4 regions of the Chryseobacterium sp. FG46 genome follow, and region 1 is predicted to be linked to each of the others. Evidence: riboswitches for the same ligand, from Rfam matches in the RefSeq annotation. Region 1 holds a riboswitch; each other region holds the start of a gene.
What was found. A riboswitch is a leader RNA that binds a small molecule or an ion and turns the genes downstream of it on or off. The one in region 1 is predicted to bind cobalamin.
Positions count from the first base shown of each region.

Region 2: linked by a shared signal. The riboswitch ahead of metE (5-methyltetrahydropteroyltriglutamate--homocysteine S-methyltransferase) and the one ahead of ACODR7_RS06945 (TonB-dependent receptor plug domain-containing protein) in region 1 are both predicted to bind cobalamin.
Region 3: linked by a shared signal. The riboswitch ahead of ACODR7_RS10340 (acyl-CoA thioesterase) and the one ahead of ACODR7_RS06945 (TonB-dependent receptor plug domain-containing protein) in region 1 are both predicted to bind cobalamin.
Region 4: linked by a shared signal. The riboswitch ahead of ACODR7_RS09605 (TonB-dependent receptor plug domain-containing protein) and the one ahead of ACODR7_RS06945 (TonB-dependent receptor plug domain-containing protein) in region 1 are both predicted to bind cobalamin.

Region 1 covers NZ_JBMDJJ010000006.1:189,223-192,993, forward strand. The annotation lists gene ACODR7_RS06935 (cytochrome-c peroxidase) at 1-861, shown strand, start outside; gene ACODR7_RS06940 (transporter) at 874-1,821, shown strand; cobalamin riboswitch at 1,915-2,101, shown strand; gene ACODR7_RS06945 (TonB-dependent receptor plug domain-containing protein) at 2,211-3,771, shown strand, end outside.
Region 2 covers NZ_JBMDJJ010000001.1:330,471-334,241, reverse strand. The annotation lists gene metE (5-methyltetrahydropteroyltriglutamate--homocysteine S-methyltransferase) at 1-1,426, opposite strand, end outside; cobalamin riboswitch at 1,601-1,786, opposite strand; gene ACODR7_RS01450 (Lrp/AsnC family transcriptional regulator) at 1,982-2,443, shown strand; gene ACODR7_RS01445 (hypothetical protein) at 2,531-3,073, opposite strand; gene ACODR7_RS01440 (VOC family protein) at 3,176-3,544, opposite strand; gene ACODR7_RS01435 (alpha/beta fold hydrolase) at 3,596-3,771, opposite strand, start outside.
Region 3 covers NZ_JBMDJJ010000011.1:84,579-88,349, reverse strand. The annotation lists gene ACODR7_RS10355 (PspC domain-containing protein) at 1-110, opposite strand, end outside; gene ACODR7_RS10350 (PadR family transcriptional regulator) at 122-451, opposite strand; gene ACODR7_RS10345 (HD domain-containing protein) at 915-1,505, shown strand; gene ACODR7_RS10340 (acyl-CoA thioesterase) at 1,559-1,942, opposite strand; cobalamin riboswitch at 2,060-2,239, opposite strand; gene ACODR7_RS10335 (hypothetical protein) at 2,273-3,073, opposite strand; gene ACODR7_RS10330 (ATP-binding cassette domain-containing protein) at 3,104-3,766, opposite strand.
Region 4 covers NZ_JBMDJJ010000010.1:74,920-78,690, forward strand. The annotation lists gene ACODR7_RS09595 (hypothetical protein) at 1-374, opposite strand, end outside; gene pafA (alkaline phosphatase PafA) at 477-2,123, shown strand; cobalamin riboswitch at 2,295-2,471, shown strand; gene ACODR7_RS09605 (TonB-dependent receptor plug domain-containing protein) at 2,505-3,771, shown strand, end outside.

The DNA.
Region 1 (3,771 bases):
GGAAAAAAACTGTTTTATGAAGGAAAGCTGTCCAGAAACAATACTATTTCCTGCGGGTTCTGTCACATTCAGGAATATGCATTTACCCACCACGGCCATAATGTAAGCCATGGGATAGATGATAGATTAGGAATAAGAAATGCACCGCCTATTCAGAATATGGCTTTTCTCAAAAATTATACATGGGACGGGGTAAGTCATAATCTGGATGAAAGATCTCTGGTTCCTATTACTACAGATTTTGAAATGGACAGCTCTCTTCCTGAAGCAGTAGGAAAACTGAATAGTGATGCGAACTACAAAAAAATGTTTAAAGCAGCATTTGGTGATGAAAAGATCACTGGAGACCGTATTCTTAAGGCTATTTCTCAGTTTATGGCAACATTGATATCGGCAGATTCCAAATATGATCAGATGATGAAAGGAACGCTATCTTTCACGGCTGAAGAAACACAGGGAATGTCCCTTTTCCGGAATAAATGTGCATCATGTCATTCAGGAGAATTGTTTACCGATGAGAGCTACCGAAATTCAGGAATGTATTACAACGCCCAGTTCGATGACAGAGGAAGATACAGGGTTACTTTAGATTGGAATGACAACATGAAATTCAGAGTTCCCAGCTTAAGAAATGTAGAATATACCGCACCTTATATGCATGACGGAAGATTTTACACCTTAGAGGCGGTACTTAATTTCTATTCAGACAATGTTGAAAATCATCCAAATCTTGATCCTCTTTTAAAACAGAATGGGCATACTGGTATTCCCATGACGGGTCAGGATAAACAATATATTATAGCTTTTCTGAAAACACTATCAGATAAGAGCTTTATATCCAATCCAAAATTTGCAGAATAATTTATAGAAGACATGAAGAAGATTATAATAATCATAAGTTTGATCCTGTTGAGTCAGTATCAGGCGAAGACCATTAGAGACAGTGCATATATTGCCCCGGAAACCTTTAGTAGATTCAATTTTGATGATGATTGTGATGCCTGTGGCTGTGCGGCAGGAAACGGATCTTCCGGCTTTGAATCTTTGCTGAATCCACAGTTTGTAGGAATCAAATACTTTGCCCAGCATTACAAAGCCAAAGAAAACTTATTTGTAAAAGATCTTACACAGGATCAATATTTTAATACCCTGCAGCTTTGGGGAAAAATTCCACTGACTAAGAAACTGAGTGTTTACGCAAGTCTGCCATTCCATTTTCATGAAAAGAAAACCATGCAGGGAGATATTAAAATCAATGGAATAGGGGATCTTAATCTGATGGGAATTTACCAGCTGATGAGTTCCAAAGATAATTTCCATCATCTGAGCGGAGGTTTGGGCGTGAAAATTCCTTTAGGGAAATTTGATGAAAAAGGAACATCCGGTGTCAATCCAAGTTTTCAGCTGGGAACCGGAAGCTGGGATTATCAGGCGGCTTTGAATTATAAATTTCAGAAAAATAAAGTAGCCGTATTGGTCAATACAGACTATACAATCAAAACAGAGAATAAGAAAAATTACCGTTTTGGAAACCAGTGGAATTATGCTGCAACAGGTTTTTATCAGGTTGCGGGGAATGAAAAGTCTATTTTTTCTGTAAAAACAGGAGTTCAGGGAGAAGTATATGCCCAGAATAAACAATTTGATGAAGCATTGCCTAACACTGCCGGGAGCGCTTTGTACGGAAAACTGGGATTTGAAGCTTCTTATAAAAAGCTGAGCCTGGGAAGTGAAATGATGCTTCCCATGTATACTCATCTGGCAGGAGGAGATATTGAAGCCAAATCAAGATTCAGTATTTTCCTTAATATTGGAATTTAAAGGGGAAACCCCTAATGAAATTATGCTAAAGCTCCTTCGGGAGCTTTAATTGTTTATAAATCATGATTTTAATTGGGGATTAGGAATAATTATTTATCTTTGCCGGAATTTGGTGAGCCGTAAAAAGCTCTTAAAAGGGAATCCGGTGAAAATCCGGAACAGACCCGCTGCTGTAAGCTCCGCACCAAAGTTTTTGAAAAATATATCCACTGTTTTTAAGAATGGGAAGGATTTCAAAAATGGAGTAAGTCAGAAGACCTGCCAGAAAATAATCGTTTGACGCTTTCGTGGAATAAAGCTTAGGACATCAATGATTCTGTGCAGTGACAGCTGTGCTTTGTCGTTGTATTCTTATACCCATTAGCGTCTTCATTACCCTAAATGAGCTAATGGCGGCAAAACTAACTACTTCTGCAATTTATAAAGCTGTTTTCACAATATTAGTGTTAACATCTCAACTTGTGTTTTCCCAAACTAAGAAAAAAGACAGTCTTCAGGAAGAGACCATTAAAGGAATCAATCTTTACAAAAAGAATTTTAAAGAAATTATTCCTGCACAAACCCTGCAGGGAGAACAGCTGGAAAGACTAAACAGTCATTCTGTGGCAGATGCACTGCGGTATTTTTCGGGAGTGCAGATTAAAGACTACGGCGGATTGGGTGGTTTGAAAACTATTAATATCCGAAGTATGGGAAGCCAGCATGTAGGTGTTTTCTATGACGGAATTCAATTGGGAAATGCCCAAAACGGACTGGTGGATCTGGGAAGATATTCCTTGGATGATCTTGAAGAAATATCATTGTATAACGGGCAAAAAAGCGAAATTTTTCAGCCGGCAAAAGACTTCGGATCTTCAGGATCTATTTATTTACAGCCTAAAACTCCTGTGTTTAAAGGAACAAGAAAAACCAATCTTGTGATAAGAGTCAAAAGTGCTTCCATAGATCTCTTTAATCCTTCATTCCGGTTGGAACAGAAGATTTCAGACAGGATTTCTGCCAGCTTCAGCGGAGAATTTATGCAAAGTGACGGAATTTACAGATTCCGGTATGCGAAGAAATATCCGGACGGCCAGCAGGCTTATGATACTATCGCAAAAAGACAGGATTCAGACATCAAAGCAAAACGTTTTGAAACTTCTTTATATGGAACTTTAAATAACGGAAGCTGGAATATCCGTGGTTACGGTTATATTTCAGACCGTGGAATGCCGGCACCTATTGTGAATGGCCGTTTCGGAGGAAGGGGAGCGAGACTTTCTGATGAAAATTATTTCGTACAGGCCAATCTGAGGAAAAAACTGTTCCCGAAATTTGAAACCCAGCTGAAAGCAAAATTTGCTTACGATTACACCCATTTCATGGATACGGTTCGTTCGCAGTCTATTATTCATACCGATAATACCTATATACAGCGGGAACTCTACCTTTCCTCATCCAATATCTATTCTATTACGCCCAATTGGGATATCAGCCTGAGTGGTGATTTTCAGTATAATAATCTGGATGCCAATCTGGATAACTTTTCTTATCCTACGCGTTACACTACATTGGTAGCATTGGCAACAACCTATCAGTGGAACAGGTTTAAAATTCTGGGAAGCCTTTTAGGAACCTTTACTTTTGAAGAAGTAAGAAAAAATAAAAGACCGGGAGATGCCAGAGAGTGGACACCTGCGGTATTTATGAGCTATCAGCCGGAGATCATTCCGGAGCTTACTCTCAGGGCTTTCTATAAAAGGATTTTCCGGCTTCCAACCTTCAATGATCTGTATTATACCAATATCGGAAATACCTACCTGAAACCGGAATTCACCAATCAATATGATATAGGATTTACTTATCAGAAAAATTATACCAACCGTTTCTTTAAAACATTTTATGCTAAAGCAGACGGTTACTACAATAAAGTACAGGATAAAATTGTAGCCGCTCCTAACGGAAGTATGT
Region 2 (3,771 bases), on a different contig from region 1:
TTTCCTCTTTCAGTAAAGTATCATACTGTTCTGCGGTCAGTTCCCCTTTTTTGAATTTCGCTCTCCAGCTTCTTACCTCTGTGGTTTGCGGGAATGACCCTATTGTAGTGGTTGGGAATAAAGGAAGCTGCAATACTTCCTGCTGCTTTTTTTTACGGATTTTGAAAGGGTTTATTCTCTGAGCATCTTTTTCAGAAACAGCATTTGCTCTTTGCTTTACCTGGTGATTATGAATAAGAGAAGAAGTTCTTCTGCTTTCAATTGCTTTTTTATTTTCTTCAAATGCTTTAAGAATCTGTTCATTTTCTGTTCCGGAAGCAAGTTCTTTAAGTGTTACGACTTCTTTTACTTTTTGTTTAGCAAAAGCCAGCCAGCTTTTAATTTCCGGGTTAAGATGGGTTTCAAAATCCAGATCACAAGGTGAATGAAGCAATGAACATGATGGAGCGATCAAAATCCTTTCAGATCCTAATTTTTCAACAGCTTTTGTAATGAAAGACAGCGACTTTTCATAATCATTTTTCCAGATATTCCGGCCATCAATTACCCCTAATGAAAGGCATAAATTTTCCGGAATACTATTCAGAATATCATCCAGTTGTTCAGGATTTCTCACCAGATCAACATGCAATGTATTCACAGGAAGTGAAACGGCAAGTGATGCATTATCTTTTAATCCGTCGAAATAAGTGGCTACAATAAATTTCAGTTTTGGGAATCGTTTTCTGATTTCGGCATACACAAAAAGGTAAGTTTCTTTGGCTTTTTCTGTTAAATCCAAGGCTAAAAAAGGTTCATCAAACTGAATCCATTCCGCACCCTGATCCTGAAGTTTGGTTAAAATCTCCGTATAGACCGGAAGAAGATTTTTCGCCAGATCCAGTTTATCAAATCCTTCTTCTTTTTCTTTTCCCAATAACAGATAAGAAACCAGTCCGATAATCACCGGTTTTGCATTGATTCCCGCTTGTTTTGCTCCTGCAAATTCATTGAAAATTTTATCTGAACTCAGCTTAAACTGTTGGTTATTATAAAATTCCGGAACGATATAGTGATAATTGGTATCGAACCACTTGGTCATTTCCATTGCGGTGATGTCCAGTCCGTCTTTCTGATATCCTCTTGCCATTGCAAAATAAAGATCAAGCTCAGTATTGTTTTTTTTAAGCACTACTTCATGATACCGTGTTGGAATTGCTCCTACTACAAGGCTCATATCCAATACCTGATCATAGTATGAAAAATCATTACACGGGATAAGGTCTATTCCGGCTTCTTTCTGGATATTCCAGTTTTGGGTACAGATAGTTCTTCCGGTGTTCAGAAGCTCTTCCAGAAGGATTTTACCTGACCAATACTGCTCGCAGGCTTTTTTGAGTTCTCTTTTGCTACCAATACGCGGATAGCCAAGGATGTGAGTTTGCATTTTTTTAAACTTTTTAGTTAAACTTATTGTGAAAGTCCCTTAAAATGCTTCGTTATGTTTTTGCGGAGAAAATTTCAGGAAATAATGACATAGCAGGCAATGCATTTCCAATTGAGAGAAAATACATATCTGATATACCATCTGTATGACCCAAAAGCTTCAGCCCGCGAAAGCATTGTCAATTCAGTAAAGGCAGGTCTCCTGACTTGTAACAGTTTCCGTCATCCTTCCCGTTTTTGGCAGTGGATATGCAAGGACAGAAACTTTTGGCATGTTACTTACAGTTGCGCGACAGCTCGTGATTTGCACACGATTCCCTATTAATCTACCTTAAGTAAAACCTTTCCTGTTTGATGAAGTATCTGCAAAGAACTGTACTTTTACCTTTAACAAAGATTATCAGTAAAAGTTTTTAATTTTGTGTAAAATTAGCAATACCGAATAAAAATACAATTCATAATAAATAATTAAGCAAATTAAACTTTTAAAAATAAAAATAGAAGCATATAATTCTTTACATTTGACTGTTTTAATCATTTAAAAGAATAATATTCTGTGGAACAACTCGATGATAAGGATTTACAGCTGCTCAGGCTGCTCCAGAAAAATGCTAAACTGACTGTTAAGGAACTTGCGAAAGAAGTGAACCTCTCTACCTCTCCGGTTTTTGAAAGGGTAAAAAGGCTTGAACAGGAAGGTTTTGTTAAAAGGTATGCAGCCATTCTTGATGCTGAAAAACTGAACCGCGGTTTTACGGTTTTCTGCCAGATCAAGCTCAAAATTCATGACCGGTCTGTAGGTTATGATTTTGTAAAAGAGATTTTAGAAATTGAAGAAGTTGCCGAATGTTACAATATTTCCGGAGATTTTGATTTCCTTCTGAAAGTTCAGGTAAGAGATATGAAACATTATCAGGATTTTGTATTTAACAAGCTGGGATCTGTAGATTCTATAGGCAGCACTCACAGTACTTTTGTGATGGCTGAGGTAAAAAACAACTATGGATTAACAATATAATTAAATTTATAACTAGGGCTTCATTATAAGAATAAAAAAACCGCCAGATAATGACGGATCTTATGTTGTTTTGAAGCCTCTCATCGGTTAATTAGCTGCCGGATCAATCATTTCTTCTGTAAGTCCTAATGATTTTAAAAGGTTTTTGCTGTCGAAAAATAATGTTGCATAATGTTTTCCTTTTTTAAAAACCAGTTTTGATCCATCTGGAAATTCATTGTCTGCTGCTAATTTTTGTGTTTTGGCATTGTACTTCCTGAACTTCGTTTTACTGTCCTGTAATGTACTTTTATTCAGAACAAGACCAAAAGGAAGTCCCTCAACAATTACAGGTTTATTATCTGAAGCAACAAAAAACATCTCATTCACAGTATTGTTTTTTCCCAAGCTGCAATAAAGTTCCAGCCCTGTTTTAATGGGCCATTTGGCATATTTCTCTTCATTGGCATCTTCATAAAAGATGGCTTTTACATTCAACTCTTTTGAGATTTTATCAGGAGCTTGCGGGAATATAAATTCTGAATTTCTATCCAATAAAGAACCCAAAGCGGCTGTTTTTTGTGAAAATACAGTCACACTTACTACCAGAAAAAATACGGTTACAATAAAATTGAATGGTTTTGTCTGCATGAGAATATTTTAAAATTTTAAGGATTTGATGGTTAAAGGTATTAAAATTTTGGATACAGCCCCATTTTAAGCAATTTTTATACATCGTATTTCTGTTTTTCACTATTTTCTTTCCTGTAAATTGAATACGGTACCGGCAGGATCGGTAATCCAGTGCATATTTTCAGGAAGTTCTTCAATTTCGTCACAGGTTTCCCTACCGTTTGACAGCAGATATTGTGTAGCGGCTTCTACATCGGGTACGGTGAGCTGAAGCCATGTTTCAGAATGGGTGTAATTGTCTACACAATCCAGCCATATAATATTATGTCCAAATTTTACTTCATGCGTTCTGGAAACAGTGGGATTTTGTATTGGTTTTTCCTCAACCTCCAATTTTAAAATATCCCGGTAAAAAGCAACTGTTTTTACGTATTTATTTTTGGGAATTTTTATAGCAATATTAATTCCTGCTTCAAATTTTGTATTCATTTTGTAGATTTTGAACGTTATAAATAGATTTCAATCCTCTAATGGCATTAATTATTTCAAAAAAGCATTCAGATAGTTTAGAATCATTGCCGTCTGCATCATTAGGCTCACGTGGGTTTGCCCCGGAGCAATAGCCAACTGAGATTTTGGCATTGCGCCCATGTCTGCAAAAACGTCACCACCCAATAATTTATAGGTTTTTGTAAGTTCTGTTTTATCCAGGCCAT
Region 3 (3,771 bases), on a different contig from region 1:
GCATCCAGAGAGCTTCTCAGTGCGTTCAGGTAATCGCTGAGCTTTATATATGCGTGTTCTTCTATGGTAAAAGAAAAACCTGCGAGTCCTATTGAGAGTGTCTTGTTCATAGCTTTGTTTTTTAATTTTGTTGAGTGATTTGGTTTACTGAGGCTGTCAGTTCATTCCATGTATTGAGAAGTTCATCCAGGAAAAGTTTTCCTTTTTCTGTGATCTGATAATATTTTCTGGGTGGTCCTCCGGTAGATTCTTCCCATCTGTAAGAGAGAAACTCTCCGTTTTTAAGTCTTGTAAGAAGAGGGTAGAGGGTCCCTTCCACTACATCCAGTTTTCCTTTTTTCAGTTCGTCAATAAGATCAGAAACATACATTTCGCGGTTATTGATGAGACTTAGAATACAGAATTCCAGAATTCCTTTTCGCATTTGCGCTTTGGTATTTTCGGTATTCATCTTTGATAAGTTTTGTTAATTAGTTATATAATTTTCGAAGTTCGGAACCTAGCTAGTTGTACCTATTTCGATTTTACATTACAAAGATATGTAATTAAAATGGTATTATGCAATACAAAGTAGTGTAATTTTTAAAATAAATTATTTAATATACTGATAATCAAATAAATAATTTTTATTTAAAATTTGTTAGAATTAGATTTGAATGAGAAATGGTGAAAAAAACACTTAAATTTTAAGTAAGAATGAAAGAAATGAAGAGAAAAGAAAAGTAACCAGCTATCATTCATTACTCATTATCTGATTTTGAGGTCCGTATCAGTATTCGTATTTTTGTTAGAAATAAAAACACCTAAATCATTTGTAAAAAGCAAATCTAAAAGTACTTACAAAAGAAAAGATAAATAATAAATGGGTAACCACAGGGTATACTCTTCAGAACAATATAACAGAGAAAAGTAAAATGAAAATTCAGAAAGAGATCGATTTTATTCTTGCAGTGGATGCACTTAAAAATGTACAGCGAAGAAATTATAATGCAGATGATTCCCGAAGAGAGAATACGGCGGAACATTCCTGGCAGATTATCATTCTTGCCCAGATCCTTTATCCGTATGCTAAAAACCGTGCAGATATTGATTTACTGAGGGTGATAAGAATGCTTTCCATTCATGATCTTGTGGAGATTGAAGCCGGAGATACTTTTATTTTTGATGAAAAAGCAATGGTAGGAAAATTTGAAAGAGAGAAAGCTTCAGCCCAAAAAATCTTTGGAATTCTGGATGAGCCTTTGCGTACAGAATTTTTTAACCTGTGGCTTGAGTTTGAAGAAGAGACAACACCGGATGCTATTTTTGCCTGCGGGATCGACAGGATTATGCCGTTTATTTTAAATTCCCATACTACAGGAAAGAGCTGGACGGAAGCAGGAGTAACAGAAAAACAAATCCGAAATATGCTTGAAAATGCTATCAGCAGAGCATCGGATGAAATGGGAGAGGCCTTTGAGCTTCTTTTAAATAAAAGTCTGGAAACGGAAAAAGTGTTGAAATAATTTCAATAAAAATATAATAAATTTCGGGCGGCCAAAGGCCGCCCGAAATTTATTTATAGTATTTGAATTGGTTTTTTGAATTCATCGATGGCTACAAAAGTAAAATCACCTACAATAGCTTTTTCTCTTTCATAGGAATACATCTGTTCAGTGTAAATTTCAACATTCACTTTCATACTGGTTTTTCCCACGTATGAAACTTTCCCGATCAGTTCCACAATGGTTCCGGCAGGAATAGGTTTTTTAAAATCAATCTTATCACTGCTTACGGTTACCACTCTTTTTCTGGCAAAACGGGTTGCTGTGATAAAAGCTACTTCATCCATCAGCTGCATGGCAGTACCTCCAAAAAGGGTATCGTAATGATTGGTTGTGTTAGGGAAAACCGCTTTAAAGATTCTGGTTTCGGATGCTTCAATTCTTTCTTCTGTAGTCATATATCATTATTATAATTAAAGCGATAAGAAATGATTGGAAACAACAGAATAATGACAGGAACTTACAGAATTCCTGAAACAATCCATCAGATCAATACAACTTCAAATCGCGAAAGTTACATGTTTAAGAAAAAGGCAGGTCTCCTGACTTGTAACATCATTTATCTCCTTCCCATGCCTCGCACAGTGGATCTTTGATAAAGACTTCAGTTACTTACAGTTGCGCGACAGTCCGTGATTTTCACACGGTTCCCTTTTAATCTGCAGTGATGCAGAACCAATTTCTGTGATGAATAAGTGTAAAACTTTTCGAATGCAAAAATAATGAATTTATTCCGGATTATGATAAATAATCTGGCTGATTACTCTTCCCTTCTTAATTGTCCAGAGTGTAGTGTATCTGTTTTCTCCTGAACCATTGATCATATAAAGAAAAATATTATCATTGTCAAGAGATGTTACTCCTACGTTCTCAAAATCCATGGTAGGCTGGAACATATTTTTGATAGCTTCTCTTACAAAAACAGATCCTCTTCCGGGTTGCTGCACTCTGATGGATTTGATTTCGGTCATTCCTTCAGGAAGGTCATTTCCAATTCCCCAAGGTTTTACTTTATCAATGGTAAGAATCTTTCCATCCGCATCTTTTTCCTTTTTACGATATCCTGCATTGGAAGGATAAATATCAATCACCACTTTGCTTCTTTGGGCAGTAGGGATTTTAGGATCCGAATTGTCGGTGAAAATAAGGGATCTTCCATTTTTAGATTTAGATGGAGTATAGGCGGGAAGCTGGTCCACATATGCAATACGCCCTTTATTCACCATTCCTTCCTTATCAAGAGTTTCATACCGTACAAAAGGCTTGTCGTCATCCTGTTTTTCCGGATATTTGATCCAGATCCATTCCGTTTCTCCCGGAGCCGGTTTTACATAAACAAATACATCTCCTTTGCGCATACGGATCTTGTCTACAATTTTTCTGTAATCGTCTTTGTGTACACGTACGTTGGCATATCCTTCCTCAGCTTTTACCACTCCAAAAGGAACTTTTGTCTGTGCTTTTACAAAGGTTATAGATAAGATACTGAAAGCAGATAAATAGAATGCTTTGTTTATGAAAGTCATCATGAAATTTTTTTGATCTTCCAAATATATAAATTAAATGCTTTTCGGAAGATAATTATACCGCTGCAGTTCACTTAAATCTTGTATTTGTTTCAGATGACCGTCTGAAAGCAGAAATATACGTTCGGAAATATCCAGAACATCTTTAAAATTATGATCAGAAATAATGAAACCTTTATGTGCTGACTCCCGCAGTATATTTTTCTTTAATTCTTCAGTAACCTTGGGAGAAAGACTATGAAATGGCTCGTCCAGTAAAATAAAATGGGCTTCAGAATAAATAATCATCAGGGTTTCAATAATTCTCTGTTCACCTTTAGAAAGGTTTTTAGGTTTTTCATGGAGGAAAGGCTTTACGAATTCTGAAGTAAAAAGTAGTTCAGTATTCTTTTGATTACAAAAAAGGGGAATCAGGTTTTTGATTTTTACATACCTGGGTAAAAAGAGATCCTGTGGTAAGTAAGCAATTCTGTTTTTTCTATCGGAAATGGTTTTCAGAATAGTGTTGTCATATTTTATAAACTGAGTATCGCCATATTCAGTTCCGAAAATAACTTTTAACAGTGTTGATTTTCCGCTTCCATTTCTGCCCAGTAATCCTATAACTTGCCCTGTTTCACATCCTATATAAATATCCTGCAGAATTTTCCTCTCACTAAAAGATTTTGTTACGCTATCAACATGCAGTCTGCTCATAAAAA
Region 4 (3,771 bases), on a different contig from region 1:
TCTCTTTCCGGAGCAAAACTTTTGGTGGATTGAATGGTAAAAGGAATGCTGAAATCCAATGATACAGCATTTTCCCGGATTAATAGTTTTTCTATTTCCAATGCAAACTGAAAGTGGAAATCAAAAAGCATATAGTCACCGATATTGATGACGATTTGATTTTCATCGATATTCAGGTGTAAATATGTTCTTTTAAAACCTGATTTTAGCGCTTCCAGCTGATGGACAAAATCATCTGTATTTTCCACCCGTATTCTGGCGGTCAATTCAGCAGGGGTATCGGCATGTCCTCCAAGTCCCGGATAGAATTTGAAAAACTGAAAGTCATATAAATGATCCGGGAATTTGAAATACCAGTATACACCTAAAATCATAAAAGATTGGTTGATAATTGTACAATAATCAAATTTAAGTAAAATTTCACACTTCAAAACTTTCAAAACCCTTAAATTTGTCACCAATAAAAATTTACTTGGATGCTTAGGAACATTTCAATTGCGGCAGCTACTTTATTCTCCGTAGTTACAATCAATGCACAGAAGAACAGAAATACCCAACTTGAAAGACCCAAATTAGTTGTGGGGCTGGTAGTAGACCAGATGCGTTGGGACTATTTATACCGTTTTTATGGTAAGTATGGAAATGATGGTTTCAAAAGACTTTTGAATACAGGATATTCTTTAAATAATGTACATATTCCTTATGTTCCTACCATTACGGCTTTGGGACATACATGTATCTATACGGGATCTGTACCGGCAATTCACGGGATTGCAGGAAACGACTGGACGGATAAAGAAACGGGTAAAGGAGTTTATTGTACTGCAGATGACAGCGTTCAGCCGGTAGGAACTACCAATATAAAAACGGGAAGCCACTCTCCGAAAAATCTTTGGTCTACCACAGTAACTGACGAATTGAGACTGGCAACAAACTTCCAGGGAAAAGTAGTGGGGGTTTCCTTGAAAGACCGTGCTTCCATTCTTCCTGCAGGACACACTCCAAACGGAGCTTTCTGGTTTGATGACAGTACGGGGAATTTCATTACCAGTACATGGTATATGAATGATCTTCCGCAATGGGTAAAATCATTCAATTCTCAGAATCTTCCTGAAAAATTAGTAGCCAATGGCTGGAATACTTTACTTCCAATCAATGAATATACAGAAAGTGCACCGGACAATTCTCCCTGGGAAGGTTTGCTGGGAAGTGCAAAAACACCTACTTTCCCTTACAGTAATTTAGCAAAAGACTATCAGACTAAAAAAGATAACATCCGTTATACGCCTTTCGGAAATACATTGACATTGAAACTGGCAGAAGCTTCTGTAGAAGGTGAAAAACTGGGTGGAGATAATATCACAGACTTTTTAGCCATCAACCTGGCATCTACAGATTATGCAGGCCATAAATTCGGACCAAATTCTATTGAAGTAGAAGATGTTTATATCAGATTAGATCAGGATCTAGCTGAATTTTTTAAGTATCTTGATTCAAAGGTAGGAAAAGGAGAGTATACCGTTTTCCTTTCTGCCGACCATGGTGGAGCACATTCTGTGGGATTCCTTAAAGAACATAAAATCCCGACAGGTTTCTTCGGAGAAGATGCGGAAAAGAATCTGAACCAGAAACTGAAAGAGAAATTTGCGGCAGATAAACTGGTTAATGCCATTGATAACTACCAGGTTTATTTTGACAGAAAAGTATTGGCAGATAATAAGCTTGAGCTGGATGATGTAAGAAACTTTGCTGTAAAAGAAATTGAGAAAGATCCTACCGTTTTATATGCTGTTTCTGTAGACAAAGTTCAGGAGTCAAGCATTCCGGAGCCAATCAAACAAAGAATTATTAATGGCATCAACAGACAGAGAAGTGGAGATATCCAGTTAATTTCTCATGACTCTATGCTTCCGCCATATTCTAAAACAGGAACTACACACAGCGTATGGAATTCTTACGATTCTCATATTCCGTTGATCTTTATGGGATGGGGAGTAAAACAGGGAGAAAGCAATAAGGAATATCATATGACAGATATTGCTCCAACAGTATCTTCTCTATTGAAAATTCAGTTCCCAAGCGGAAATGTAGGAAACCCGATTACCGAAGTTATTGGTAAATAATTAATTAAACGTTATTTCATGATATATAGCTGCTTTCAACTGGAAGCAGCTATTTTATTATTCATTTCCCATCAGATTTTGAATCTGGCGTTTTCCTGAGAAAGGATTCCCGGTCTTAAAAGATACTATCTGTTTCTAATCCCTATTTTTTGGCATATACACATAAAAAACTATCTTTGCAAAAATTTTGGTTTCCAGTATTTTGGAATGAAAAGGGAATCGGGTGTAACTCCCGGACTGTCCCCGCAACTGTAAATCGCAACAAAAGTTTCTGCAAAAAACCACTGTATATAACGGGAAGGTGCAGAATGCGAAAGTCAGGAGACCTGCCAGAGTTGTAATCATAAAAACATATTGCTTTCGGAGGAAAAGTAAAAAGGAATGGATATAAAAAGATCTTTAGTACTGCTTTTTTCATCTTATGGCTGTTTTCTTTTTGGACAAGAGAAGGCCATTGACACTATTTATGTCTTCGACAACCAGATGAACAGGGTGAAGCTTTTTCATCCCGTAAAAACAATTTCCGCAGAAGAGGCCGGGAAAAACTCCAGTAACCTTTCAGAACTCCTGAGATTTCAGTCACAGGTTTATATCAAAGAAAATGGGCGTGGTGCTGTTTCTTCCCCTTCTTTCAGAGGAACTACCGCCCAGCAGACTGCATTTGTATGGAACGGAATTAATATCAATTCTAATTTTTTAGGACAAGGAGATATCAATAATATTGCTTTGTTCGGCTATGATCAGATTGGTATAAAAGCTGGTGGAGGAAGTGTAATCTATGGAAGTGGCGCCATCGGGGGAAGTATTCACCTGAATAATACCCTTGATTTTAATAAAGGTTTCCATGGTTCATTATTTTCAGAAGCCGCTTCTTTTAATACTTATAATAATTTTGTAAAAGGTTCTTACAGCAACGATAAGTTCACTTTTAAAGTTTCTGGCAATCACTCAATAAGTAAAAATGATTATCAGGTTGAGGTGGATAAAAGAAAGACTTACAGTAATGATAACGGACAATATTATAATACGAATATCAATATAGCAACAGCCTATAAAATTGCTCCGCATCATCAGATTTCCTGGATATCAGAATTTTTTAATGGGCAACAACATTATCCTGTTCATTTTGGAGATTTGGAAAACAAAACAAAATATGAAACTCAGAATACCCGAAGTTTACTTTCCTGGGATTGGAGTACTATAAAATTTAGTAACTCATTCAAAACAGCTTATACAGAGGAAAATTTCCAGTACTTTGGTAATATTAACGGTGCTGAAACCAGCGGAGGGGTAGGGAAGAATTATATTCTGAAAAATGATTTTAATTATTTTCTGAATTCAAAGTGGAATGTTAATATTATCGGTGAATTTCAAATTAATAAAGGGAATGGAGCAGGTAGTTCAGGAATTGGAAATATTAACAGAAGTGCAGGATCTATTGCAGGATTACTGCGTTATTTTCCAACAAAAGATTTGCGTTTTGAAGCGGGAATCAAGAAAGATTTTGTAGAAGATATAAGCTCTCCTGTTCTGCTTTCTTTTTCAGGAAAATGGGATATTGTAAAATGGTATGATGCTGAATTCAATTTTTCAAGAAACTTCAGAGCACCATCATTTAACGATTTGTATTGGGCTCAGGGAGGTAATA